Regions from separate parts of the Rhizobium sp. rho-13.1 genome, predicted to be linked through region 2. Evidence: predicted binding sites of a transcription regulator. Region 2 holds the regulator's gene; the other holds the start of a gene.
What was found. The regulator PhoB, encoded in region 2, activates phosphate uptake and scavenging genes when phosphate is short. The targets are predictions, from matches to a motif close to TGTCATNNANCTGTCAT.

Region 1 (5,481 bases), 440 kb from region 2:
CAGCTGATCTTCGACGAGCTGGCGATCTTCGATCCCTACGAACTGAGCCGCTCGACCGGTGCGTTCATACTGATCGATGCCGACACCAACAACACGGTGGCCGGCGGCATGATCTCGGGCAAGCGCGCCGACCTCGGTGCCTACGACCCGGATCAGACGCGCGTGCTCCTGTCATTGCCGGCAGACCTTGCCGAACAGATCATGGCAAGCGACCTGTTCGCCAGCCGTCGCGACGAGGCGAAGGTCCGCCGGATGACCTCCGCGGAAGCAGCCGACCTCTGGTCGGACGCGGCAAGCGACATCTGATAGAACCGACAATTCAGGGGGAGCGATACCCCCTGACCTTTCCCCCTTACCGGGTCGTTCCACGCACGATCAACTTGAAGCCCAGCTTGCGCCGGCCGGCGATTTGCCCGCCGCCAATCGCCTGGACCAGCATATCGGCGGCCTCAAAACCGAGTTCGAAGCGCGGGATATCGACGGTCGTGATGGCCGGATGGGAGGAGGCTGCGAATTCGAGATTGTTGATGCCGCAGATGCCGAGATCGCCGGGCACGCTGATGCCGCGACGCTGGCATTCGAACAGCACGCCGAGCGCCAGATCGTCGTTCTGGCAGAGCACCGCATCGACATCGGGCGCCCGCGCCAGAAGCTCTGAGAATAACCGGCAACCGAGGGCCACGCTGGTCGGTTCATCCTCCATGAGCATCAGGTCGGGATAATGGATGCCTGCTGCCTGCAGCACGTTTTCGTAACCCTGCCGTCGCCGGTTCGACCGGACATCGAGGTAGCCGCCGAGCAAGCCGATGCGTCGATAACCGGCGGATACAAGATGACGCGTGGCTGCCTCGCCGACGGCCTCGTGGTCGATGGCCGCAGCCATGGGCTCTTCGGGCTTCTGGCTGTGATCGAGAATGTAGGATACCGGGCAGGTCGCCGAAATAACGGTCGGGGCAATCCGCTCGCAGCATTCGGTGCCGACGAGAAGGATGCCGGCCGGGTTCTGCGTCAGGAGGTTACGGATCTGACCCGTCTCCTCGCCGCCGCTATACACCGTATTGGCATATTGCGTGTGCAGGCCGGTGTTGCGCACGCGGGCTTCGATGCCACTCATGACATCGGAGAGGATCTGGCTGTTGATTGCCGGGGCAAGAACCGCGATGATGCCGCTATGGCGGCCGGCGAGTGCCCGTGCGGCCAGATCGGGCACATAGCCCATGTCATCGATGACCCGGAGGATGTTTTCGCGCAATTCTGCGGAGACCTTGTCGGGTGCACGCAACACACGGGACACGGTGATAGCGCTCACGCCTACCTTCTGGGCGACGTCCCTGAGCCTGACGCGGGTCCGCTTGTTCCGCCTGATGCCTGGCTCCATTCCAACGCTGTCCTGCAACTATGCTCCTGACCTTGTGATCCCGACAGTGCGGCCGGAGCTTGCACTCATATCCATCTCATGTATTTCTTTACGAAGCCGGATGCGGCTGGATCACCCTTGGCGGGGAAGATCGGAAGCATGGCGGAATTCAGCCCGCGGAATTGCCCAAGATCCTATATTTGTTTCGACATTTATATCGCGCGTACACAATTTGTGTGCCCCGAAAGTGCGGATATAGCGGTGCCTACGCTAGTCTTGCCTTAAGTCGCTGATATATCCTCATCCTATGGACACCAATCGCGTTTTGAAATTCAGCGTCTGGATTTATATCGCAGCCCTCGTCGCGCTGACGCTGGCGCACGTGAATTGGCAGGCCGAGATTGGTAATCCTTTCAACATCTACCACATCGTCGCGCTGTGCATCGCAGGCTGCCTGGCACGACTGGCCTACCCGGACTCACCGTCTTTTGCCTTCCTCATGATGATTGCCACCGTTAGTGCGCTCGGTCTCGCCCATGTGCTGACCATCGGCAATGACGGGCGCCCGTTCGACATCATCGTCAATATGGCGAGCGGCATGTGGGGCGTCGCCCTCGGCGCGGTCATCGACAGGACGCGCCTCCCCTCGGTCTTTCGCCGCAACGCCACGGACTGAGTGACGGATAGTGGCGACCGCGCCATCGTGCTTGCAGCACGATCCGCCTGGGTTGTGATATCGACATTCCAAAACCTGTCATCCAGCTATCATGTTGCCGCCATAAACCCTCCCCCAGACGGTGACGGGGTTTTGTCGAACTCTTGAAAAAGACAGCTCCATCTCCGAAGCCGCAGCCGATGCGGTGCCGATCATTGATGGAGGATATTGCGATGAAGACCTCGATATTGAAGACGATCCTGCTTTCGACAGTCCTCCTGACGGGCTTTGCGGTAGCCCCGGGCCGTGCCGACGATACCGCGCCGGCCGCCAGCCAGACCCTCGTCAACAAGGGTCTCGTCGGCATCGGCCGCATTCCCGCCAGCCAGCGGGATTCGTTTGGCGAGACATTCGGCTCCGGCTCGGGCATGGCGATAGATCCCGGCACCTGGACGCGCACCGCCGAGGGCTACAAGGGCAAGCTCTGGCTGCTGCCGGACCGGGGATACAATGTCAGCGGCACGACGGACTACCGGCCCCGCCTCAATACCATCGACATCCAGATGACGCCGACGGCGCCGGGTGCCGCACCTTCCTCGGGCAAGGAGCAATCCGGCGTGGCGGCCACGCTCGCCAGCACCATGCTTCTGAAGGACGACAAGGGCGCCGACATGACCGGACTTGATCCGTCAGCCGGCGTGCGGCCGGCGAGCGCGACGTTGCCGATGCTGCCGCAGGCGTCCAACGGCAAGATCTCCCTCGACAACGAGGCAATCGTCCGCCTTGCCGACGGCTCGATGCTGATCAGCGACGAATACGGCCCGAACATCTATCATTTCTCGGCAGACGGCCGGCTCGTCTCGGCAACGCAGCCGCCGGCAGCGCTGATCCCGATGCGTGACGGCAAGCCGAATTTCGCCTCGAACAATCCCGGCCCGGGCGAAAAGGCACCGGAACCCAAGGATCCGCAGACCGGACGGCAGAACAACCAGGGCCTCGAAGGCATGGCGATGACGCCGGATGGCAAGACTGTCATCGCCTTGCTGCAATCAGCCACGCGCCAGGATGGCGGCGACAGCAGCAGCACGCGCCAGAACACGCGCGCCCTCTTCTATGACGCGAGCGATGTCGACCATCTGAAACTGGTGCACGAATATGTCGTGCCGCTGCCCGTCTTCACCGATGCCAAGGGCAAGACTATGGTGGCCGCCCAGAGCGAGATCGTCGCGCTGTCGCCGACCACATTCCTGATGCTCGCCCGCGACAGCAACAACGGCTATGGCGTCAAGGGCGACAAGTCGCTGCACCGCGCCATCGATCTCGTGGATGTCTCCGCCGCCACCGATATTGCCGGCACCGCCTTCGACGCCGACAAGCCGGTGGCACCGAAAGGCGTCCTCGATCCCTCCGTTACGCCGGCCAAGCGCACGCCGTTCATCGACCTCAACGACGAGGCGCAGCTTGCCCGCTTCGGCCTCCACAACGGCGCACCGAACGACCGCAACAACCTGTCCGAAAAATGGGAAGCGATGTCGCTGGCAAGCGTCCTCGACCCGAAACTCCCGGACGATTATTTCCTGTTTGTTGCCAACGACAACGACTTCCTGACACAGGACGGCTACCAGGTCGGAGCCGCCTACAAGGGCGAAGGCGGCGCCGATGTCGACACGATGTTCCAGGTCTTCCAGGTCACCCTGCCGGGATTTGCAAAGAAGTAGCCACCTGCCGGGGTGGGCCCATATCGCGCCCACCCTGCCCCTTTGACAAAGCTCTGTCGTGCCTGTCGCCAACCGCCAAATCGGCCTGACCATCCAAAAAACAGCGCCCCGAAGATTCGGCCTTGTCTAACCAAAACGGCTGGTTTAAGTAAGCGCCACTGGTCACGGAGTGTAGCGCAGTCTGGTAGCGCACCACGTTCGGGACGTGGGGGTCGAGTGTTCGAATCACTCCACTCCGACCAGTTTGATTTTAAATGCTTTTTCCCGAATTTTTCTAAGTGTTTTGGCCCTTAGATGCTGGGTCCGACAGAAGTTCCGACAGTCATTATTTTTGCAGTCGGTGTACTAGACCCTTTCGGCAAATTGGATTCCTAAATCACGCTGGGCATTGTTCAAGGCTGCTTTCCGGGAGGCGGTTTTCGCACGCGGCGACCTTGCCCGCAGAGCGTGGGAGGAAGTCGCGGCCCGCGCGCGATAATCGACAATACCTAAACGGCATGCTGCATGTTCGAGGTCGGATCCCCTTGACGCGACATGCATGAACGCTTCCGGGGAAATAGCCCGTGTCCGATGTGTTGGACGGTGCATCCCGGCGGTCGCCCTTCCGATGGCGGATGTCATCGCCTAAGATCGCTTCTCCAATCCATCGACGTTGCGCATGAAGGGACTACATCTTGGAAATCGGAATTGACAGTTTTGCCGCGACCGTCCCTGGCGTCGGCGATATGGACCGTATGGGGTTCCTGCTCGACGAGATCGTGATGGCCGATACGGCAGGACTGGACGTGTTCGGCATTGGCGAGCACCACCGCGGCGACTATCTCGACAGTGCACCTGCCGTGATCCTTGCCGCAGCCGCTGCCCGGACGAAATCCATCCGCCTGACGAGCGCGGTGACGGTGCTCGGCGCCGCCGACCCTGTCCGCGTCTTCCAGGAGTTTGCGACACTGGACCTGATTTCCCGGGGACGGGCAGAAATCGTCGTGGGCCGGGGATCCTCGATCGAGGCCTATCCGCTGTTCGGTCTTGACCTCAGGGATTACGACGCACTGTCGGAAGAAAAGCTGGAGCTGCTGCTTGCCCTGCGCGACGAGACGAATGTGACGTGGTCCGGCCGTTTCCGTGCTCCGCTTGACGGCCAGGGTGTCTACCCACGACCTGCGCAGAAAAAGATGCCGATATGGCTTGGAGTGGGTGGCACGCCGCAATCCTTCGTTCGAGCCGGCCTGCTGGGCCTTCCGCTGATGGTTGCAATCATCGGCGGCGAGTTCAGGCGGTTTCGACCGCTGGTCGACCTTTACCGGGAGGCCGGAGCGCGCGCCGGGCACACCGCCGAAACACTGCGCGTCGGTATTCATGCCCTTGGCTTCGTGGGAGAATCCCAGCGCGAGGCGGAGGATCGGTTCTTCCCCGGATGGCAGGCGATGTTCACCAAGATCGGCCTCGAGCGGGGCTGGCCACCGTCGACCCGCGCCCAGTTCGACAACCTGGTTCGTCCCGGTGGATCGTTCCTCGTCGGTGATCCCGATGCGGTGGCGACCAAGATCCGGCAGACATCCGAGGAACTGGGTGGCATCGACCGCCTGACGTTCCAGATGAGTTCTGCAGCGAGCGACCAGCCGGCGATGCTGCGGTCGATCGAACTGCTCGGTCGCGAGGTCAAACCGCGCCTGTCCACTTGAACGACAGGTGTCCCGTCACCCGACACATTGACGACCCGGCGCGCGATCAAGCCGCGGCAATACGCAGCC
Region 2 (5,481 bases):
CCAGACTTTTTCAGCCTGCGTCTTCAGCGCTTCGACAAGGTGCGGATGTCCATGACCGAGCGACGACACGGCGACGCCGGCGCCGAAATCCAGATAGCGCTCGCCCGTTTCCGTGATCAGCCATACGCCCTCGCCTCGCTCGAACCGCAGGGGCGCGCGCATATAGGTGTCGTAGAGTGGCGCGGCTTCGGCCATGGCGCAATTCCTTCGATCGATCAGGACGTGACGGCTGTTGTCCTGCAACGCCGCCGTCGGCAATGAAAAATGCCGCCTTGCGGCGGCTTGGGCACTATTGTCGTTCCGCGGAACCATGTCAACAAACAGTGGATTAGTCAACGAATAGTTGATTTTAACCTTGCGGCAAAAGCCATATCGTGAGGGTCTGGAGACGGGCATTAAGGCTATTGCAGAAATACCACAGTAGGCAGCAAGTTGGGGAAAACTTGGAAATCGATTCTCCGCGATTCCCGCGACTCTTGTCACGGAGTCAGCCTCACACTAGGTTAAATCTTGATTACTAGACTGCAATGCGGCGGACCTAGTCACCACAATTTAAGAGCGTTTTGTGCCTCGATAGCATTCGAGGCAATGGCGAAGGATTCCGCCATCATGAACGCAGTCGGAGACAAGCATGAATTGGACGGACGAGCGCGTCGAAAGGCTCACGAAATTATGGGCCGAAGGATTGAGCGCCAGCCAGATCGCGGCGCAGCTCGGCGGCGTCAGCCGTAACGCTGTCATCGGCAAGGTGCATCGACTTTGCCTGCCAGGCCGAGCAAAGGCCGGCGGCACATCGTCGACGGCGCGCTCCACCAAGCGTAACGTTGCTCCCGCCCGGCCGACCACCTTTGGCGCCCGCCCTGCCGCCCCGCGCTCGACGGTTCGTGCCGAAGGCGCAACCATGGTCAAGGAAGATGCCGAGCTAGACGCAACGGCACCCGTGCAGTTCCGCCCATCCTCCAATGCCATCGCGCCGGTTGCCCGCCGCATTGGTCTGACGGACCTGACGGAACGCACCTGCAAGTGGCCGGTCGGCGATCCGCTGAAGGACGACTTTCACTTCTGCGGTCATGAATCGCCAGATCAGTCTCCCTACTGCACATACCACCAGAAGTTGGCGTACCAGCCAGTTCACGAGCGCCGTCGCGCCGCCCGCTAAGCCGGGTAAAAACGACAACAGAGAACGGGCCGCGAGGCCCGTTTTGCGTTTCAGGTTTTGATGGCCCAGAAACGTGTCAGGGATGCAAACTCGCACCTTTGACGATCTTGTCCACGAGCTTCTTTTCGGCCCGCAGCGCGATGCCGACCAGCCTGGCGGTGTCGGGACCGAACTCGAGGAATACGGCCCGGTTGGCGGCATCGTGACCTGTCGCGAACATTTCTTCGATATAGGCCGATACTCGCGCCTGGCGTTCCAGCGCGCGCTTGTGGATAGTCCTTAGCACGTCCTGATCCGCCACAAGCACGACCATCGGCTGAACGCTCATGGGACTGTAGACATGGCCGAGAGCATCCCGGTATGCTTCGCCGATGATTTCCGGCGACTGGGCAGTGATCCCGCTCACAAGGAAGGCCGTGACGTTGAGCTTCTGCCAGGTAGCGAGGTCATGGCGGATGACAATCGCGATTTTGGTATCGAACATGTACAAGAACTCCATGGAAGGCATCGAAAGAACCGATCGAATAGCGCCTGCCCATGCCCTCGGTCTTGAACGTTCGTGCAAGATCGGTTTTCGCGACGGATTGAGCATCGCCGCGTCCAGCCACGGCATCGAGCGCATGGAAGCGCGCTTTCACGGCAACGGCTTTTCGCCGCACAGACATGACACATATGCACTGGGTCTGACCCTCCGTGGTGTCCAGACGTTCCGCTATCGCGGCGCGGAGCGCTTTAGCCGTCCCGGCAACGTGATCGTTCTGCATCCCGATGAAGTCCACGATGGCGCGGCAGGCACCGACGACGGACTGATCTACCGGATGCTCTATTTGCCGCCCGCGGTGGTCGGCCTCCTCGAGGTGGGCAATCGGGCCCTGCCCTTCGTCCGCGATCCCGTCGTGACTGACGCTGGCCTATTGTCTGCGCTGGCGGACGTCCTTTCGGATCTCGACCATGCGCCGAACGATCTGGCGATGGACGACGCGGTTGCGCGGCTGACGGCGGGACTCTTCCGACAGGCCGACGACCCGAGGAAAGCACCCACGAGAATCGATCGCCCAGCTGTCCTGCTGGCGCGTGATTTTTTGACCGAGCATTGCGAAGAGGGTGTCAGTTCCGAAACGTTGGAGGCGATCAGCGGTCTGGACCGTTACGAACTGTCGCGGCAGTTCCGGCGGGCCTTCGGCACCAGTCCGCACCGTTATCTCGTGATGCGTCGTCTTGACCGAGCCAAGCGGCTGCTAGGTGCCGGCTATGGCCTTGCCGGAGCCGCTGCAGAAGCGGGGTTTGCCGATCAGGCACATTTTACCCGCCATTTCCGGGCCGCCTTCGGTATGACCCCGGGCAGATGGCTGGCAATGCATGATTGCCAACCCTAGTAGTGTCAGCCCGCTAAATGCACCGACTGGATGGCACCGGCACCATCATCGGCGCCTGCACTCCAGCCTCAGACTTCCATGGAATAGCCGGCGCCGCGCACGGTGCGGATGACGTCCTGCATGTTGGAAAAATTCAGGGCCTTGCGCAGCCGGCCGACATGCACGTCAACGGTGCGTTCGTCGACGTAGATGTCATGGCCCCAGACGCCGTCGAGCAGCTGCGAGCGGGAAAACACCCGGCTTGGCGATGCCATCAGGAATTCCAGCAGGCGGAACTCCGTCGGGCCGAGGCGAACCTCGCGGCTCTTGCGATGTACCCGGTGCGTCTCGCGGTCGAGTTCGATGTCGCCGCAACGAAGGACGCTGGACAGCACCTCCGGGCGGGCGCGGCGCAGCATGGCGCGGACACGGGCCATCAGTTCCGGCGTCGAGAACGGCTTGACGACATAGTCGTCTGCACCGGTGGAAAGGCCACGGACGCGCTCACTTTCTTCGCCACGCGCCGTCAGCATGATGATCGGCAGACGTTCGGTCTCCGGCTTCATGCGCAGGCGGCGGCAAAGTTCGATGCCGGAAACACCCGGCAGCATCCAGTCGAGGATCAGGAGATCCGGAATGCGCTCCTGCAAGCGCATCTCGGCTTCATCGCCCCTCAGGATCGTATCGACTTCGAAACCTTCTGCTTCAAGGTTATAGCGCAGCAGCACGCTCAGCGCTTCTTCATCTTCTACGACGGCAACTCTCGGAACCATGGGGCCCGCTCTCCTTCAAAAACCCTTCAGGCCTATTCCGTCATGGCGCCGACGGTATTGGCAGTATCGTCCTTCGGGCGGTCGCCCTCAGGCAATGCACCGGTCGCCATGTAGAAAATCGTCTCGGCGATGTTGGTGGCGTGGTCGCCGATGCGCTCGATGTTCTTGGCGCAGAACAGCAGATGCGTGCAGGTGGTGATGTTGCGCGGATCTTCCATCATGTAGGTCAGCATCTCGCGGAACAGCGAGGTATACATCGCGTCGATTTCCTCGTCGCGCTCGCGGATGGAGACCGCCTTGTCGGGCGAGCGGGTCGTGTAGACGTCGAGAACTTCCTTCAACTGGACGAGCGCCAGTTCGGACAGATGCTCGATGCCGCGTGCCAGGCTGCGCGGTACGCCGGTGCCCTGCACGGCGATAACGCGCTTGGCCGTGTTCTTGCCGAGGTCGCCGACGCGTTCCAGATCGGCGGCGATCCGGATCGAGCCCATGATTTCGCGCAGGTCGGCAGCCATCGGCTGGCGGCGGGCAATCGTCAGGATCGCCTTGTCGCCGACTTCGCGCTCGGCATGATCGAGGATCGTATCGTCAGAGATGACCTTCTGAGCCAGCCCGACATCGCCATTGACCAGCGCGCGGACGGATTCACCGACCATCTGCTCGGCAAGGCCGCCCATCTCGGAGATGCGCCGCGTCAGGAATTTCAAATCTTCGTCGTAGGCGGAATGAATGTGTGTCGAAACCATTTTCTATCCTCAAATTGAAAGGCGTCACGGAACGTAGGTCTGCTCGGCGCGGCGACGGCAACGGGTTTCGCCTTTTCGAGGCCCTTTTTGATATCGGCCTAATGCTCGCCCTTTTATGTCAGCCCAATGAAACAATTATGACAATCGAAATCATTGAATTAATTCAATTTTCGCAGCCTCGAATAAGGTGTCACCGGGTTATTCAGAAGCGCACCGTGAAATCCGTGCCGCGGCCGACTTCGGATTTGACGATCAGCCTGGCCCGGTGACGGGTCAGGATGTGCTTGACGATGGCGAGCCCGAGGCCTGTGCCCTTCTTGGACCGGCTGTTTTCGACGCTGACGCGATAAAACCGCTCGGTCAGGCGCGGCACGTGTTCGGCCGGAATTCCGCCGCCGCTGTCGGACACGGTGACCTCCACAGGCTCGCCGGGCTTGTTGCGCAACGTCACGTCGACGCGCTTGCCCTCCTGACCGTACTTGCAGGCATTCTCGATCAGGTTTTCGAACACCTGCACCAGTTCGTCGCGATCACCGGTCACCTCCGCCTTGCCTGACGGCATATGCAAATTGATAGTGACATCGAGATCCATCGCCAGCGGCACCAGCGCATCGCGCACATGGCCAAGCAGCGGCACGAGATCGACCTTCTGGTCCGGCGCCAGATGGGACTTCAACTCGAGCCGCGACAGCGACAGGAGATCGTCGACCAGCCGGCTCATGCGGGTCGCCTGATCGAACATGATCGCCAGAAAGCGCTCCTGCGCCTTGGGATCGTTGCGCGCTGGCCCCTGGATGGTCTCGATGAAGCCGCGCAGCGAGGCCAGTGGCGTGCGCAACTCATGGCTGGCGTTGGCGACGAAATCCGACCGCATGCGGTCGATATGACGCAACTCCGAGACGTCGCGAAACGACAGCAGGAAGAATGTCTGGTTGCCGAGATCGGAGAGCGCCAGCTCGACAGGCGCAATCCGCACTATGAAGACACGCTCCGACGGCAGACGCTCGGAATGCTCGATCTGGTTGGGCACGCCGGTGGCAATCGTTTCCCGCACCATGTCGAGAATGCCGGGCGAGCGCAGCTTTGCCGACAGGTGGGCGCCAATCGGGAAGAGGTCGAGCGCCCTCTCTGCTGCAGGGTTCTGATAGAACACCGACGCCTCGCGATCCAGCACCAGAACTGGCATGTCGAGACCAGCCAGGCCTGCGGTCATCGGCCTCAGGACTGCCGCCAGATCTACCGGGGCCGGCTCGACTTTCGCCGGCTGCGCCCTGCGCGCCACCAGGGGTGCGCGCAGCAGGGCAACGGCAACCACGACCAGCAGCACGGCGAGGATGGCCACCACGTCGGTACCCTCCGCCATGGCCAGAATGGCAACCAGCACGGCCAGAATCAGGATCGCTCTTTCCTGCTTCAAGCGCTGCCCGAGCCGATTTAAAATTGATGTA

Region 1: EQW76_RS10375 (esterase-like activity of phytase family protein) is a predicted target of PhoB. The motif match lies at 2,110-2,126, and genes of this name have one in related genera.

Annotation. Positions count from the first base shown of each region.
Region 1 covers NZ_SCFL01000002.1:809,989-815,469, reverse strand. Annotated here, with positions in the region: gene cysN (sulfate adenylyltransferase subunit CysN) at 1-306, shown strand, start outside; gene EQW76_RS10385 (LacI family DNA-binding transcriptional regulator) at 353-1,378, opposite strand; gene EQW76_RS10380 (hypothetical protein) at 1,665-2,033, shown strand; gene EQW76_RS10375 (esterase-like activity of phytase family protein) at 2,246-3,730, shown strand; tRNA gene EQW76_RS10370 (tRNA-Pro) at 3,896-3,972, shown strand; gene EQW76_RS10365 (Atu2307/SP_0267 family LLM class monooxygenase) at 4,405-5,412, shown strand.
Region 2 covers NZ_SCFL01000002.1:374,511-379,991, reverse strand. Annotated here, with positions in the region: gene EQW76_RS08310 (aspartate aminotransferase family protein) at 1-195, opposite strand, end outside; gene EQW76_RS08305 (GcrA family cell cycle regulator) at 632-1,159, shown strand; gene EQW76_RS08300 (DUF2000 family protein) at 1,236-1,643, opposite strand; gene EQW76_RS08295 (AraC family transcriptional regulator) at 1,657-2,535, shown strand; gene phoB (phosphate regulon transcriptional regulator PhoB) at 2,604-3,287, opposite strand; gene phoU (phosphate signaling complex protein PhoU) at 3,320-4,033, opposite strand; gene phoR (phosphate regulon sensor histidine kinase PhoR) at 4,236-5,481, opposite strand, start outside.